2 regions of the Enterobacter roggenkampii genome follow, and region 1 is predicted to be linked to the other one. Evidence: predicted binding sites of a transcription regulator. Region 1 holds the regulator's gene; the other holds the start of a gene.
The links. Region 1 encodes CRP, which controls carbon source genes, mostly activating them, when cyclic AMP is high. Its sites were predicted from a motif close to ATGTGANNNNNNTCACAT; they were not measured.
Positions count from the first base shown of each region.

Region 2: ydfZ (putative selenium delivery protein YdfZ) is a predicted target of CRP. The motif match lies at 3,532-3,549, and genes of this name have one in related genera.

Region 1 covers NZ_CP017184.1:4,320,675-4,326,204, reverse strand. The annotation lists gene argD (bifunctional acetylornithine/succinyldiaminopimelate transaminase) at 1-424, shown strand, start outside; gene BFV67_RS20355 (YccS/YhfK family putative transporter) at 421-2,508, opposite strand; gene crp (cAMP-activated global transcriptional regulator CRP) at 2,566-3,198, opposite strand; gene BFV67_RS20345 (OsmC family protein) at 3,510-3,914, shown strand; gene BFV67_RS20340 (phosphoribulokinase) at 3,999-4,868, opposite strand; gene BFV67_RS20335 (YheU family protein) at 4,899-5,117, opposite strand; gene BFV67_RS20330 (hydrolase) at 5,114-5,530, opposite strand, start outside.
Region 2 covers NZ_CP017184.1:2,070,400-2,075,929, forward strand. The annotation lists gene BFV67_RS09710 (Zn-dependent oxidoreductase) at 1-61, shown strand, start outside; gene BFV67_RS09715 (MFS transporter) at 135-1,502, shown strand; gene BFV67_RS09720 (mannitol dehydrogenase family protein) at 1,724-3,187, shown strand; gene ydfZ (putative selenium delivery protein YdfZ) at 3,231-3,434, opposite strand; gene BFV67_RS09730 (universal stress protein) at 3,722-4,153, shown strand; gene BFV67_RS09735 (GntR family transcriptional regulator) at 4,189-4,875, opposite strand; gene ydfG (bifunctional NADP-dependent 3-hydroxy acid dehydrogenase/3-hydroxypropionate dehydrogenase YdfG) at 4,967-5,530, opposite strand, start outside.

The sequences.
Region 1 (5,530 bases):
TCTGACGACGCAGGAGATCGCCTCCGCGTTCCACGTCGGTTCTCATGGCTCTACCTACGGCGGTAACCCGCTGGCGAGCGCCGTAGCGGGGGCCGCGTTCGACATCATCAACACGCCAGAGGTGCTAAACGGCGTTAGCGCGAAGCGCGAGCTGTTTGTGAAGCACCTGAAGCAGATTGACGAGCAGTACGACGTGTTCAGCGAGATCCGCGGGATGGGGCTGCTGATTGGCGCCGAGCTGAAGCCGCAGTACAAGGGCCGCGCGCGCGACTTCCTGCACGCCGCCGCTCGCGAAGGGGTGATGGTGCTCAACGCCGGGCCGGACGTGATGCGCTTTGCGCCGTCGCTGGTGGTGGAAGACAAAGACATCGAAGACGGCTTAACCCGCTTTGCCGCGGCGGTTGCAAAGATCGTTAAAGGCTAATATTCGGTTCGTTTCAACCGGCGCGTTAACCAAACCCCATGATGCGGACGCTGACGCCATGCCACCGACGAAATGGTGTGCATGGTGTTCAGATGCCCCAGCACGCGCTGCAAGTGTTGCTCCAGGGTGCTCATTGGCCCGTGGGTTAACGTCTCCGGCGCTTCCAGAATATTTAAATCCCCCGACTCGCCCGGCGAGTCATACTCCAGACGCTGCTGGCAGCGCTGCAGCGCAATTTCACACGACTGCAAATAGCGCTGCGCCAGATCCGGCGTCAGCATCGTATGCTCGCGCGCCAGCGTCGTCATGGCGTTAATGTGCTCAACGATAAACTGACTGTGCGTTACCCACAGCTTCATATCGGCCAGATAATGTGAGTTAAAGCCCGGCTCCTGCATCGCCTGGTTGAGCGAGTTGAACAGAGCGTTGTGCGCCTGGTTGACCTTCATGCGCTGATACGCCAGCGGGGAGGGCTGCGGGTCGTCGCTCAGGATGAGGCGAATGGCCTGCTGGTCGGCCTCCAGCGCGTCGTGGGCGTTCTGCCTGAGCAGCCCGCTCTGCCACTGCGGCCACAGCCAGACCATGCCGCCGAAGGCAATCAGGCAGCCGATCAGGGTATCAATCAGCCTGGCGACAATAAACTGTTCGCCGTTCAGCGTAAGCAGCTGCAGGGTGTATACCGCCGTCACCGTAAAGCCCACCATCGCCCAGCCGTAATTTTTGCGGATAATCAGGTAGCTCACCAGCGTGATCGCCAGCATGCCTGCCAGGGTATAGCCTTCCGGCACGTGGAAGTGCAGCGTTACGCCTGCAATGATCAGCCCGGCCATGGTGCCGCCCGCCCGGTGCAGAATACGCACCCGCGTGGCGCCGTAGCCGTTCTGGGTGACGAACAGCACGGTCATTAAGATCCAGTAGGGCTTCGGCAGATGCAGCGCCATGCCCATCAGGCTGGCGATACTGAGCATCACGCTAATTCGTGCGGCATTGCGCAGGGCGGACGATTTGAGAGACAGATAGCTTTTGAGCGCGGGCAACAGGGGAAGCCGTTTTTGTTTATCCGCCATCAGGTCGCGGGAATAAAGCGGGCGCTGGGTGCGCAGCACGCGGGCGATGCGGCTGAAGTGCCAGGCGGCAAACTGGCCGACCGGGTTATCCGGATGCTGACGGGCGATTTTCTCCAGCGCGCCGAGCTGTTTTTCCATATTAAAGCGCGTGGGATAGCGGTGGTAGAGAATATCGTCAGCCAGCACGCGCAGGCGTGCCGAGACGGTCTGCGCGTTCCAGCGGATCACCGCTTCGGCGTGGCTGCGCTCAACCAGCTTTTGCACCTCCTGCGGGTGGTGCAGGCTAACGGAGATATGCTCCTGCAGATCCAGGCCTACCTGGAAGGTGCGCAGCAGCCGTTTGTATTCGTGGTTCTTGTTGGCGGCGAGCATATGCAGCTGCTGATAGCACTGGCTTATCAGATCCACCACCTTCTGCTGGCGCGTCAGCAGCGGCGGTAAGGCTTTTTCCGGATCGGTATGCTGGGTGAGCAGGGTGTATTTGGCTTCGCAGTATTCCGCCAACTGCACATAGAGCAGGCTCAGGGATTCGCGCAGCGGCTGTTCCCGCCACAGCCAGAACCAGAACCAGTTAAACAGCCCGTACCACAGTGTCCCCAGCGCGTAGATCAGCAGCGGCTCCCACACCGGCATATTCCCGGCGAGGCTCAGCGTGAAGATGGCCGCAATCAGCGAGGCGGGTAGCAGGCGGGCGTGCAGCGAGCTGATTTCCGCCGTGACGCCGAGCGTCATCGCCAGCACCGTCAGGATCAGCGGCAGCGGGATATCCCGGGCCAGTAAAAGCTGTACGGCAAGGCTACAGCCAGCAAACAGGCAGCCGCCCACGATCAGACGTTTGAAAAAGCGCTTATGCGGTGTGTCCAGGCCAGCAATGTTGCAGCAGGCGGGCACGAGGGAAAAGAGCAGGCCTTGCTGAAGGTGTCCGAGGATCAGGCCGATGGCCACGGGTAGACACAACACCAGCGTTTGTCGCAGTGCGTAGTTAACTTCCGGGTGATAGATCAGCCTGCGCCACATGAGGAGTAGAGACAAAAACGGCGTGACACCTTGCGATGGCACGCCGTTTAAGCGGAATTAACGCGTTCCGTAAACCACGATGGTTTTACCGTGGGCGGAGATCAGGTTTTGATCTTCCAGCATTTTCAGGATACGGCCCACTGTTTCACGGGAGCAACCGACGATCTGACCAATTTCCTGACGGGTAATTTTAATTTGCATGCCGTCCGGATGGGTCATGGCGTCCGGCTGTTTCGCCAGGTTCAGCAGAGTTTGTGCGATGCGGCCCGTCACGTCCAGGAAGGCGAGGTTGCCCACTTTCTCTGAGGTGACCTGCAGACGGCGCGCCATCTGGGAAGAGAGACGCATCAGAATGTCAGGGTTAACCTGAATCAGCTGACGGAACTTCTTGTAAGAAATTTCAGCCACTTCACATGCTGTCTTTGCACGAACCCAGGCGCTACGTTCCTGGCCCTCTTCAAACAGGCCCAGTTCACCGATGAAATCGCCCTGGTTCAGATAAGAAAGGATCATCTCTTTCCCTTCTTCATCTTTGATCAGCACTGCCACCGAGCCTTTAACGATGTAATACAACGTTTCCGCTTTTTCACCCTGGTGAATCAGCGTGCTCTTTGATGGGTACTTATGAATGTGGCAATGAGACAAGAACCATTCGAGAGTCGGGTCTGTTTGCGGTTTGCCAAGCACCATGCGCTGTTATCCTCTGTTATAAGCTGTCACCAGAGTCATCAGATGCATCCGGACTCTGGGGTTGCAATCGAATTCTTACCCATACCCTGGGAAGTCGGCTACCGTAACGTTTCGCAGCCAGTAAAGTTTGATGTCCTCTGCATACATGTGTAACGTCAATGTATTACTGTAGCATCCTGAGTGTTTTAGCATAGCTTTCGCCGCGTGTCTCCTGGTGTCTCGCTTCAGCATGATGCAGGTCGCCTTCCATTGCGAGAAATGTAACGCACGCGTAATCTGTCACCAAAAATGCAACGTTGGAGTTTAAGAATATGCAAGCGCGCGTGAAGTGGGTTGAAGGTTTAACGTTCCTGGGCGAGTCCGCGTCAGGACATCAGATTTTGATGGATGGTAACTCCGGCGATAAAGCGCCCAGCCCAATGGAAATGGTGCTGATGGCGGCAGGGGGATGCAGTGCCATTGACGTGGTGTCGATTCTGCAAAAAGGCCGTCATGACGTGACGGATTGTGAGGTCAAACTCACGTCAGAACGCCGCGAAGAGGCGCCACGCCTGTTCACCCACATCAATCTGCACTTTGTGGTCACCGGTAAAGAACTGAAAGACGCGGCGGTTTCACGTGCGGTGGACCTGTCTGCGGAGAAGTACTGCTCTGTGGCGTTAATGCTGGAGAAAGCGGTAAACATCACCCATTCGTATGAAGTGATCGAGGCTTAATGTTTTGGCGGGTGGCGCTTCGCTGACCCGCCCTACAAAAGCACGACCGTTGGCCCGGTAAGCGCAGCGCCCCGGGCAAAAAACTCACGCGATCTGTTTCCCTTCCATCAGTCGCTCCACCAGCGGCGTCATGATGAGCTCCATCGCCAGCCCCATTTTTCCGCCCGGTACGACTAATGTATTCATGTGAGAAATAAACGAGCCCTGCAGCATCGCCAGCAGCCAGGGGTAGTCAATGCCTTCGAGATTGCGGAAATGGATCACCACAAAGCTCTCATCCAGGGATGGGATACTTTTGGCCGCGAACGGGTTGGAGGTGTCCACCGTCGGCACGCGCTGGAAGTTGATATGGGTGCGGGAAAACTGCGGCGTCAGGAAGTTGATGTAGTCTTCCATGGAGCGCACCACCGAATCCATCACTGCTTCGCGCGAGTGGCCGCGCTCGCTCATGTCACGCGTCAGCTTCTGGATCCACTCCAGGTTAACGATAGGCACCACGCCAACCAGCAGATCCACGTGGCGCGCCACGTCGTGCTGCGGCGTGACCACGCCGCCGTGTAATCCTTCGTAGAACAGCACGTCGGTAGGTTCCGGCAGGGGCTGCCAGGGGGTAAAGGTGCCAGGCACCTGATTCCAGGGAACGGCTTCATCATAGGTATGCAGATACTTGCGGGACTGCCCTTTACCGCTCTGGCCGTACTCAATAAAGGTTTGTTCCAGCAGGCCGAAGTCATTGGCTTCCGGACCGAAGTAGCTGATGTGTTTACCCAGATCGCGCGCCTTACGGATGGCCATGTCCATCTCCGGGCGCGTGTAGCGGTGAAAGCTGTCGCCTTCGACCTCCGCCGCACGGAGATTCAGCTGGGCGAAAATCTTGCGAAATGCGAGGCTGGTGGTGGTGGTTCCCGCACCACTCGACCCCGTAACGGCAATAACCGGATGTCTGGCAGACATAGCAACTCCCTGACTGAAAAGGGTGGAAGATCAGCCGTGAAACGCGTTGCGGGGCATGATATTGACCGTCTCATGCAGTTCTGACCACACCAGCACCACGTCGCCGCTTTTCAGCTGGCGCTTTACATCGTTGACCTTTTGCTCAAGCGAGCGTTCCTGTTCACCATAATCGGTGCCTTCGCGTAATACAAAGCTTTCAATCAGATTATCGAGCGTTTCGGGAGCCAGATCCTGCCAGGGAATAATCATGTTGCACCGTCCAGATAAGGGGTTAGCCAGTCAGGAATACGCGTCTCAAGCCACATTTTCGGGCGGCGCAGCGTGCCGCCGATAAACCCGACGTGGCCGCCGTGCTCGGTCAACTGATAGTGAACGTTGTCGGGCAGGAATTCCTGAGCGGGAATCGAGTGATGATCCATAAAAGGGTCATCTTTGGCGTGAATGATCAGCGTTGGCTGCGTGATCTTGCTGAGCAGCGGCATGGCGCTGCATTGACGATAATAGTCAATTGCATCGGCGAAGCCGTGAATTTTCGCGGTGATCAGATCGTCGAATTCGCGTATGCGGCGCACTTTTTTCAGCTGGCGCAGGCTGACCGGGAGGGTGTCCGGGTAGGCCTTCAGCTTACGCGCCGCGTTGGCCTTCAGCAGGTTGAGCAGGTA
Region 2 (5,530 bases), 2.3 Mb from region 1:
TGAACTGTTTGAGAAAGACCAGCGGCAGTGCTGCAAAGTTTTGCTCACGTTCGGCCAATAATCATTTACGCGGTTAAGCGCCTGCGCAGACAGGCGCTATGTGGTACGCATCTTACCTTTCAGAGATAGCCATTATGACGCAAGTACAACCTCAAAGAACCACATCCGATCTGGTGAAAGCCGCCGTTTCCGGCTGGCTGGGCACTGCCCTGGAATTTATGGATTTCCAGCTTTACTCGCTGGGTGCCGCTCTGGTCTTCCATGAGATCTTCTTCCCGGAACAGTCCGCCGCGATGGCGCTGATCCTCGCGATGGGCACCTACGGCGCAGGCTATATTGCGCGCATCGTCGGCGCCTTTATCTTCGGCAGAATGGGCGACAGCATTGGTCGTAAGAAGGTGCTGTTCATTACTATCACCATGATGGGGATCTGCACCACGCTGATTGGCGTCCTGCCGACCTACGCGCAGATCGGGATTTTTGCCCCCGTGCTGCTGGTGACGCTGCGCATTATTCAGGGCCTCGGTGCCGGGGCCGAGATCTCCGGGGCCGGAACCATGCTGGCGGAGTACGCGCCGAAAGGTAAACGCGGCATCATCTCCTCGCTGGTGGCGATGGGGACTAACTGCGGGACGCTGAGCGCAACGGCGATCTGGGCCATCATGTTTTTTGCCCTCGATCGTGAACAGCTGCTCGCCTGGGGCTGGCGCGTGCCTTTCCTCGCCAGCGTCGTGGTGATGATCTTCGCCATCTGGCTGCGTATGAACCTCAAGGAGAGCCCGGTCTTTGAGAAAGTGAACGATGTGCAAGCTGCGCAGCCGGACACCTCACTGGGTTCCATGGTGAAAAGCAAATCCTTCTGGCTGGCGACCGGCCTGCGTTTCGGCCAGGCGGGGAACTCAGGTTTGATCCAGACCTTCCTCGCGGGTTATCTGGTCCAGACGCTGCTGTTCGATAAGGCCATCCCGACCGATGCGCTGATGATCAGCTCCATTCTCGGGTTTTTCTCCATTCCGCTGCTGGGCTGGCTTTCCGATAAAGTGGGGCGCCGTCTGCCGTACATTATCCTCAATATCTCCGCCATTATTCTGGCCTATCCGATGCTGTCGATCATCGTCGATAAGAGCTATGCGCCGGGGACGATCATGCTCTGCATCATCGTTATCCATAACTTCGCCGTGCTGGGGCTGTTTGCGCTGGAAAATATCACCATGGCGGAGATGTTTGGCTCGCGAAATCGCTTTACCCGTATGGCGATCTCCAAAGAGGCGGGCGGTCTCGTAGCGGTGGGCTTTGGTCCGGTACTGGCAGGGATTTTCTGCAATATGACCGGCTCCTGGTGGCCGATTGTCGCCATGCTGGTGGCCTATTCCGTGATTGGACTGATCTCGGCGATCCTGATGCCGGAAGTGCGCGACCGTGATTTAAGCGCGGCGCAAGACGCAGCCGAGTCTGCGCCGAAAGAGACGGTCGGTTACGGTGCCGTCTCCTCTCGACGCTGATGGTTTATATCTTGCGTTACCTGTCACACAACTTTGATTTTGTGTCACACCACATGAACAAAAGTTAATATAAATCAAAAACTCAAACGGCAGTATCAGTATGGTTGATGGCAGTTCGCTTTTTTACTCCAGCTGCCATTCTAGTTGGTGTAGTCAGCAGGCGCTGCCGCTTCAGCATGGGCGGCAGCGATCCACAGCTTTCTAATTAACGAGTCTTAATCATGGAAAATACCTTATTACAGGCCAACGCGACTCTGCCACAGTACGATCGCGACAGCCTTAAAGCACGCATCGTTCATTTAGGGTTTGGCGCGTTTCACCGTGCGCATCAGGCAGTGTACGCCGACATCCTCGCCGCGGAACACGGTAGCGACTGGGGATACTGTGAGGTTAACCTGATTGGCGGCGAACAGCAGATTGCCGATCTGAACGCGCAGGATAATCTCTATACCGTGGCGGAAATGTCTGCCGATGCGTGGACCTCCCGCGTGGTTGGCGTGGTAAAAAAGGCGCTGCATGCGCAGGTTGACGGGCTCGAGACGGTGCTGGCCGCGATGTGCGAACCGCAGGTGGCGATTGTCTCGCTGACCATCACCGAGAAAGGGTACTGCCATTCCCCGGCGACCGGGCAACTGATGCTCGATCACCCTTTTATCGTCGCAGACCTGCAAAACCCGCACCAGCCGATATCTGCGCCGGGTGTGGTCGTGGAAGCGCTCGCGCGGCGTAAGGCGGCGGGTTTGCCAGCGTTTAGCGTGATGTCCTGCGACAACATGCCGGAGAACGGTCACGTGATGCGCAATGTCACCTGCGCGTACGCCCGTGCGGTAGACGGTGAACTGGCGGACTGGATCGAATCCCACGTTACTTTCCCGTCAACGATGGTGGATCGCATCGTGCCTGCGGTCACCCCCGACACGCTGGATAAAATTGAACAGCTTACCGGCGTGCGCGATCCGGCGGCGGTGGCCTGTGAACCGTTCCGTCAGTGGGTGATCGAAGATAACTTTGTGGCCGGCCGTCCAGCGTGGGAAAAAGCCGGAGCCGAGCTGGTGTCAGATGTTATCCCGTTTGAAGAGATGAAGCTGCGCATGCTTAACGGCAGCCACTCATTCCTGGCGTACCTGGGCTATCTGGCGGGCTATCAGCATATTAACGACTGTATGGAAGATGAAAACTACCGCGTCGCCGCGCACGCCCTGATGCTTAACGAGCAGGCGCCTACGCTGAAGGTCAAAGGCGTCGATTTAGGACGCTATGCCGATCTCCTGATTGCCCGCTACAGCAACCCGGCCCTGCGCCATCGGACCTGGCAAATTGCGATGGACGGCAGCCAGAAGCTTCCGCAGCGCATGCTGGATTCCGTGCGCTGGCACCTGGTGCATCAGAAGCCTTTCCCGCTGCTGGCGCTGGGCGTGGCAGGGTGGATGCGCTATGTCGGGGGCGTGGATGAGCAGGGTAACGCGATTGACGTGAGCGATCCGCAGCTGGCAGTGATTCAGGCGGCGGTGAAGAGCAGTGCGGAAGGGGAAAACCGGGTCAGGGCGCTGCTCGGCATTGAAGCCATCTTTGGCAAGGAGCTACCGCGTGAAGCCGTCTTTGTTGATGCGGTGATGAAGGCATACCAGACGCTGCTGCAAAAGGGCGCGAAAGCGACCGTGGCGCAGTACGTGTCTCAACGGTAATTCAGCACATGCCGCCGTTCGCGGCGGCATGTCTGCGCACCGTTTAGTGCATACCCAGGCGAATCAGCTCAATCGGTTCGAACTTACCTTCGCATCCTTCCACTTCAACCGTTTTGCTGCGGCGCACCTGCGCGGCATCCAGCCCGTCGCTGTGGATCGCTTTAATCACGCCAGTTTTGCCTGTGCCGCTAATCATGACGCGGCTGCCGGTGGTGATTGCATTGCGGTTACGGTCGTATGTCATCATGGTATTTTCTCCTCTCTAACCTGTTCGTTACGGCGTTATTTCAGGGTTGCCGTTCACGGGGCATATAAATACGCCTGTCTGCATCAGATGTTTTTGTTTTTGATCAAACTCACACTTTTTTCTTTATTGCGTCGGGCGCTGACGGTTCACGACAGCAATTGACAAAGCAGACCGTTATTTTCATTAACTGATAGTTTCATTAGGGAAGCGTTGAGGGTTGGTTTATATTCCCGATGCCATTCTGGATACAGGAAATAACCCTTTCATCGGAATAAGGAGCCAGGCTTATGTATAAGAAGATTTTGATGCCTGTTGATGTATTTGAAATGGATTTGAGTGACAAAGCGGTTCGCCACGCGGCTAACCTCGCGAAGGCCGAGGGCGCGTCGATTACCCTGGTCAATATTCTGCCGACCAGCAGCCGATCCCTGCTGCGCGGTTTTAACGCCGATATTAAAAAGTTCGAAGAATATATGACTGAGGAATCCGGGAAGAAAATGAACGCGTTAAAACGACTGTTCGATATCTCGCCGGAGAAAATTGACTGTCTGGTTCGCTTTGGCAACGTCCGCGATGAAATTATCAGGCTGAGCAAAGAGGGGGAATATGACGCGATCGTCATCGGGTCGAAAAACCCGGGCATCACCACCCATCTGCTGGGATCAAATGCGGAATCTATCCTGCGCTACGCCACCATTCCGGTGTTAGTCGTTCGCTAAACCCATCGCCGCACCCGAAAGGGCGCGGCGAAATATTATTCTTCGCTAAACCACTCGCTATTTTCCTGACGAATCAGCTGCACGGATTCGCTAATTTCCTGCAGATGCAGCGTCATCGCTTTTTCCACGCCGTCCGGGTCGCGTTTTTCCAGCGCGCTGAAAATATCATGATGCTGTCGGAGCAGCATTTCCGGCGGAGAGACGTGATCGAGACTCATATAACGCACGCGGTCGATGGTGGCCTTGATGTTTTCGATGGTGTCCCAGGCCAGCTGGCAATCTGCAATCTGCGCCAGTTTCTGGTGGAATTCATCATCAAGCTGGAAGAAATCATTCAACTGCTTACGGTCAATCGCAATCCGCTGCTGATGCAGGTTTTGCTCCAGCAGGTAACATTGCTTGTCGTTGATAAGCGTTGCGGCACGGCGCGCCACCGCGCATTCAATGGCCTGGCGAACAAAACAGCCGTTGCGCACCTGAGAGAGTGAAATTTTGTTCACGTAGCTGCCGCGCTGCGGGCGGATCTGAATCAGACCGTTTTCCGCAAGCTTAATAAACGCTTCACGCACCGGCTGACGGGAAACGTCAAAACGCACGGACACCTCTTTTTCAGAAAGCGGCGTTCCCGGTGGGATCAGGCAATGGACAATATCACGTCGCAAAATGCGATAGATTTGCTGGTTTACGGGCTGGGTGGGATTGAGTTGCGATTCAGCGGCCATGAGTTGTCATTTCTCAGAGAGTTAGCCTGAACATACTACCATTCTTTTATAACCCGAAACAGACCCGGCCCGCAGGCCGGGAAGGGCAGCGTTAGCCACGATGCACGCTAAGCCCGGCAAAACTCTGGCTGACCGGCATCATTTCTACGGTATTGATGTTGACGTGTTTTGGCAGCGTCGCGACCCACCAGACCGTTTCGGTGACATCTTCCGGCGTCAGGGCGTTCGCGTTTTCATAGGTTTTGTCTGCTTTCGCGTCATCGCCTTTGAAACGCACGTTGGAAAACTCGGTGCCACCCACCAGGCCCGGCTCGATGTCGGTGACGCGAATGGCGGTGCCGTGCAGATCGGTACGCAGGTTAAGGCTGAACTGGCGCACAAACGCTTTCGTCGCCCCGTAGACGTTGCCGCCTGCATAAGGCCAGCTTCCGGCGGTGGAGCCGATATTGATAATGTGGCCGCGATTGCGCTCAACCATGCCCGGCAGCACCGCGCGGGTCATATAGACCAGCCCTTTGTTGTTGGTGTCGATCATGTTTTCCCAGTCTTCCACGCTGGCTTTGTGGGCCGGCTCCATGCCCAGCGCCAGACCGGCATTGTTGACCAGCACGTCGATGGCGCGCCACTCGGCGGGCAGGTTGGCAATCATCTCTTC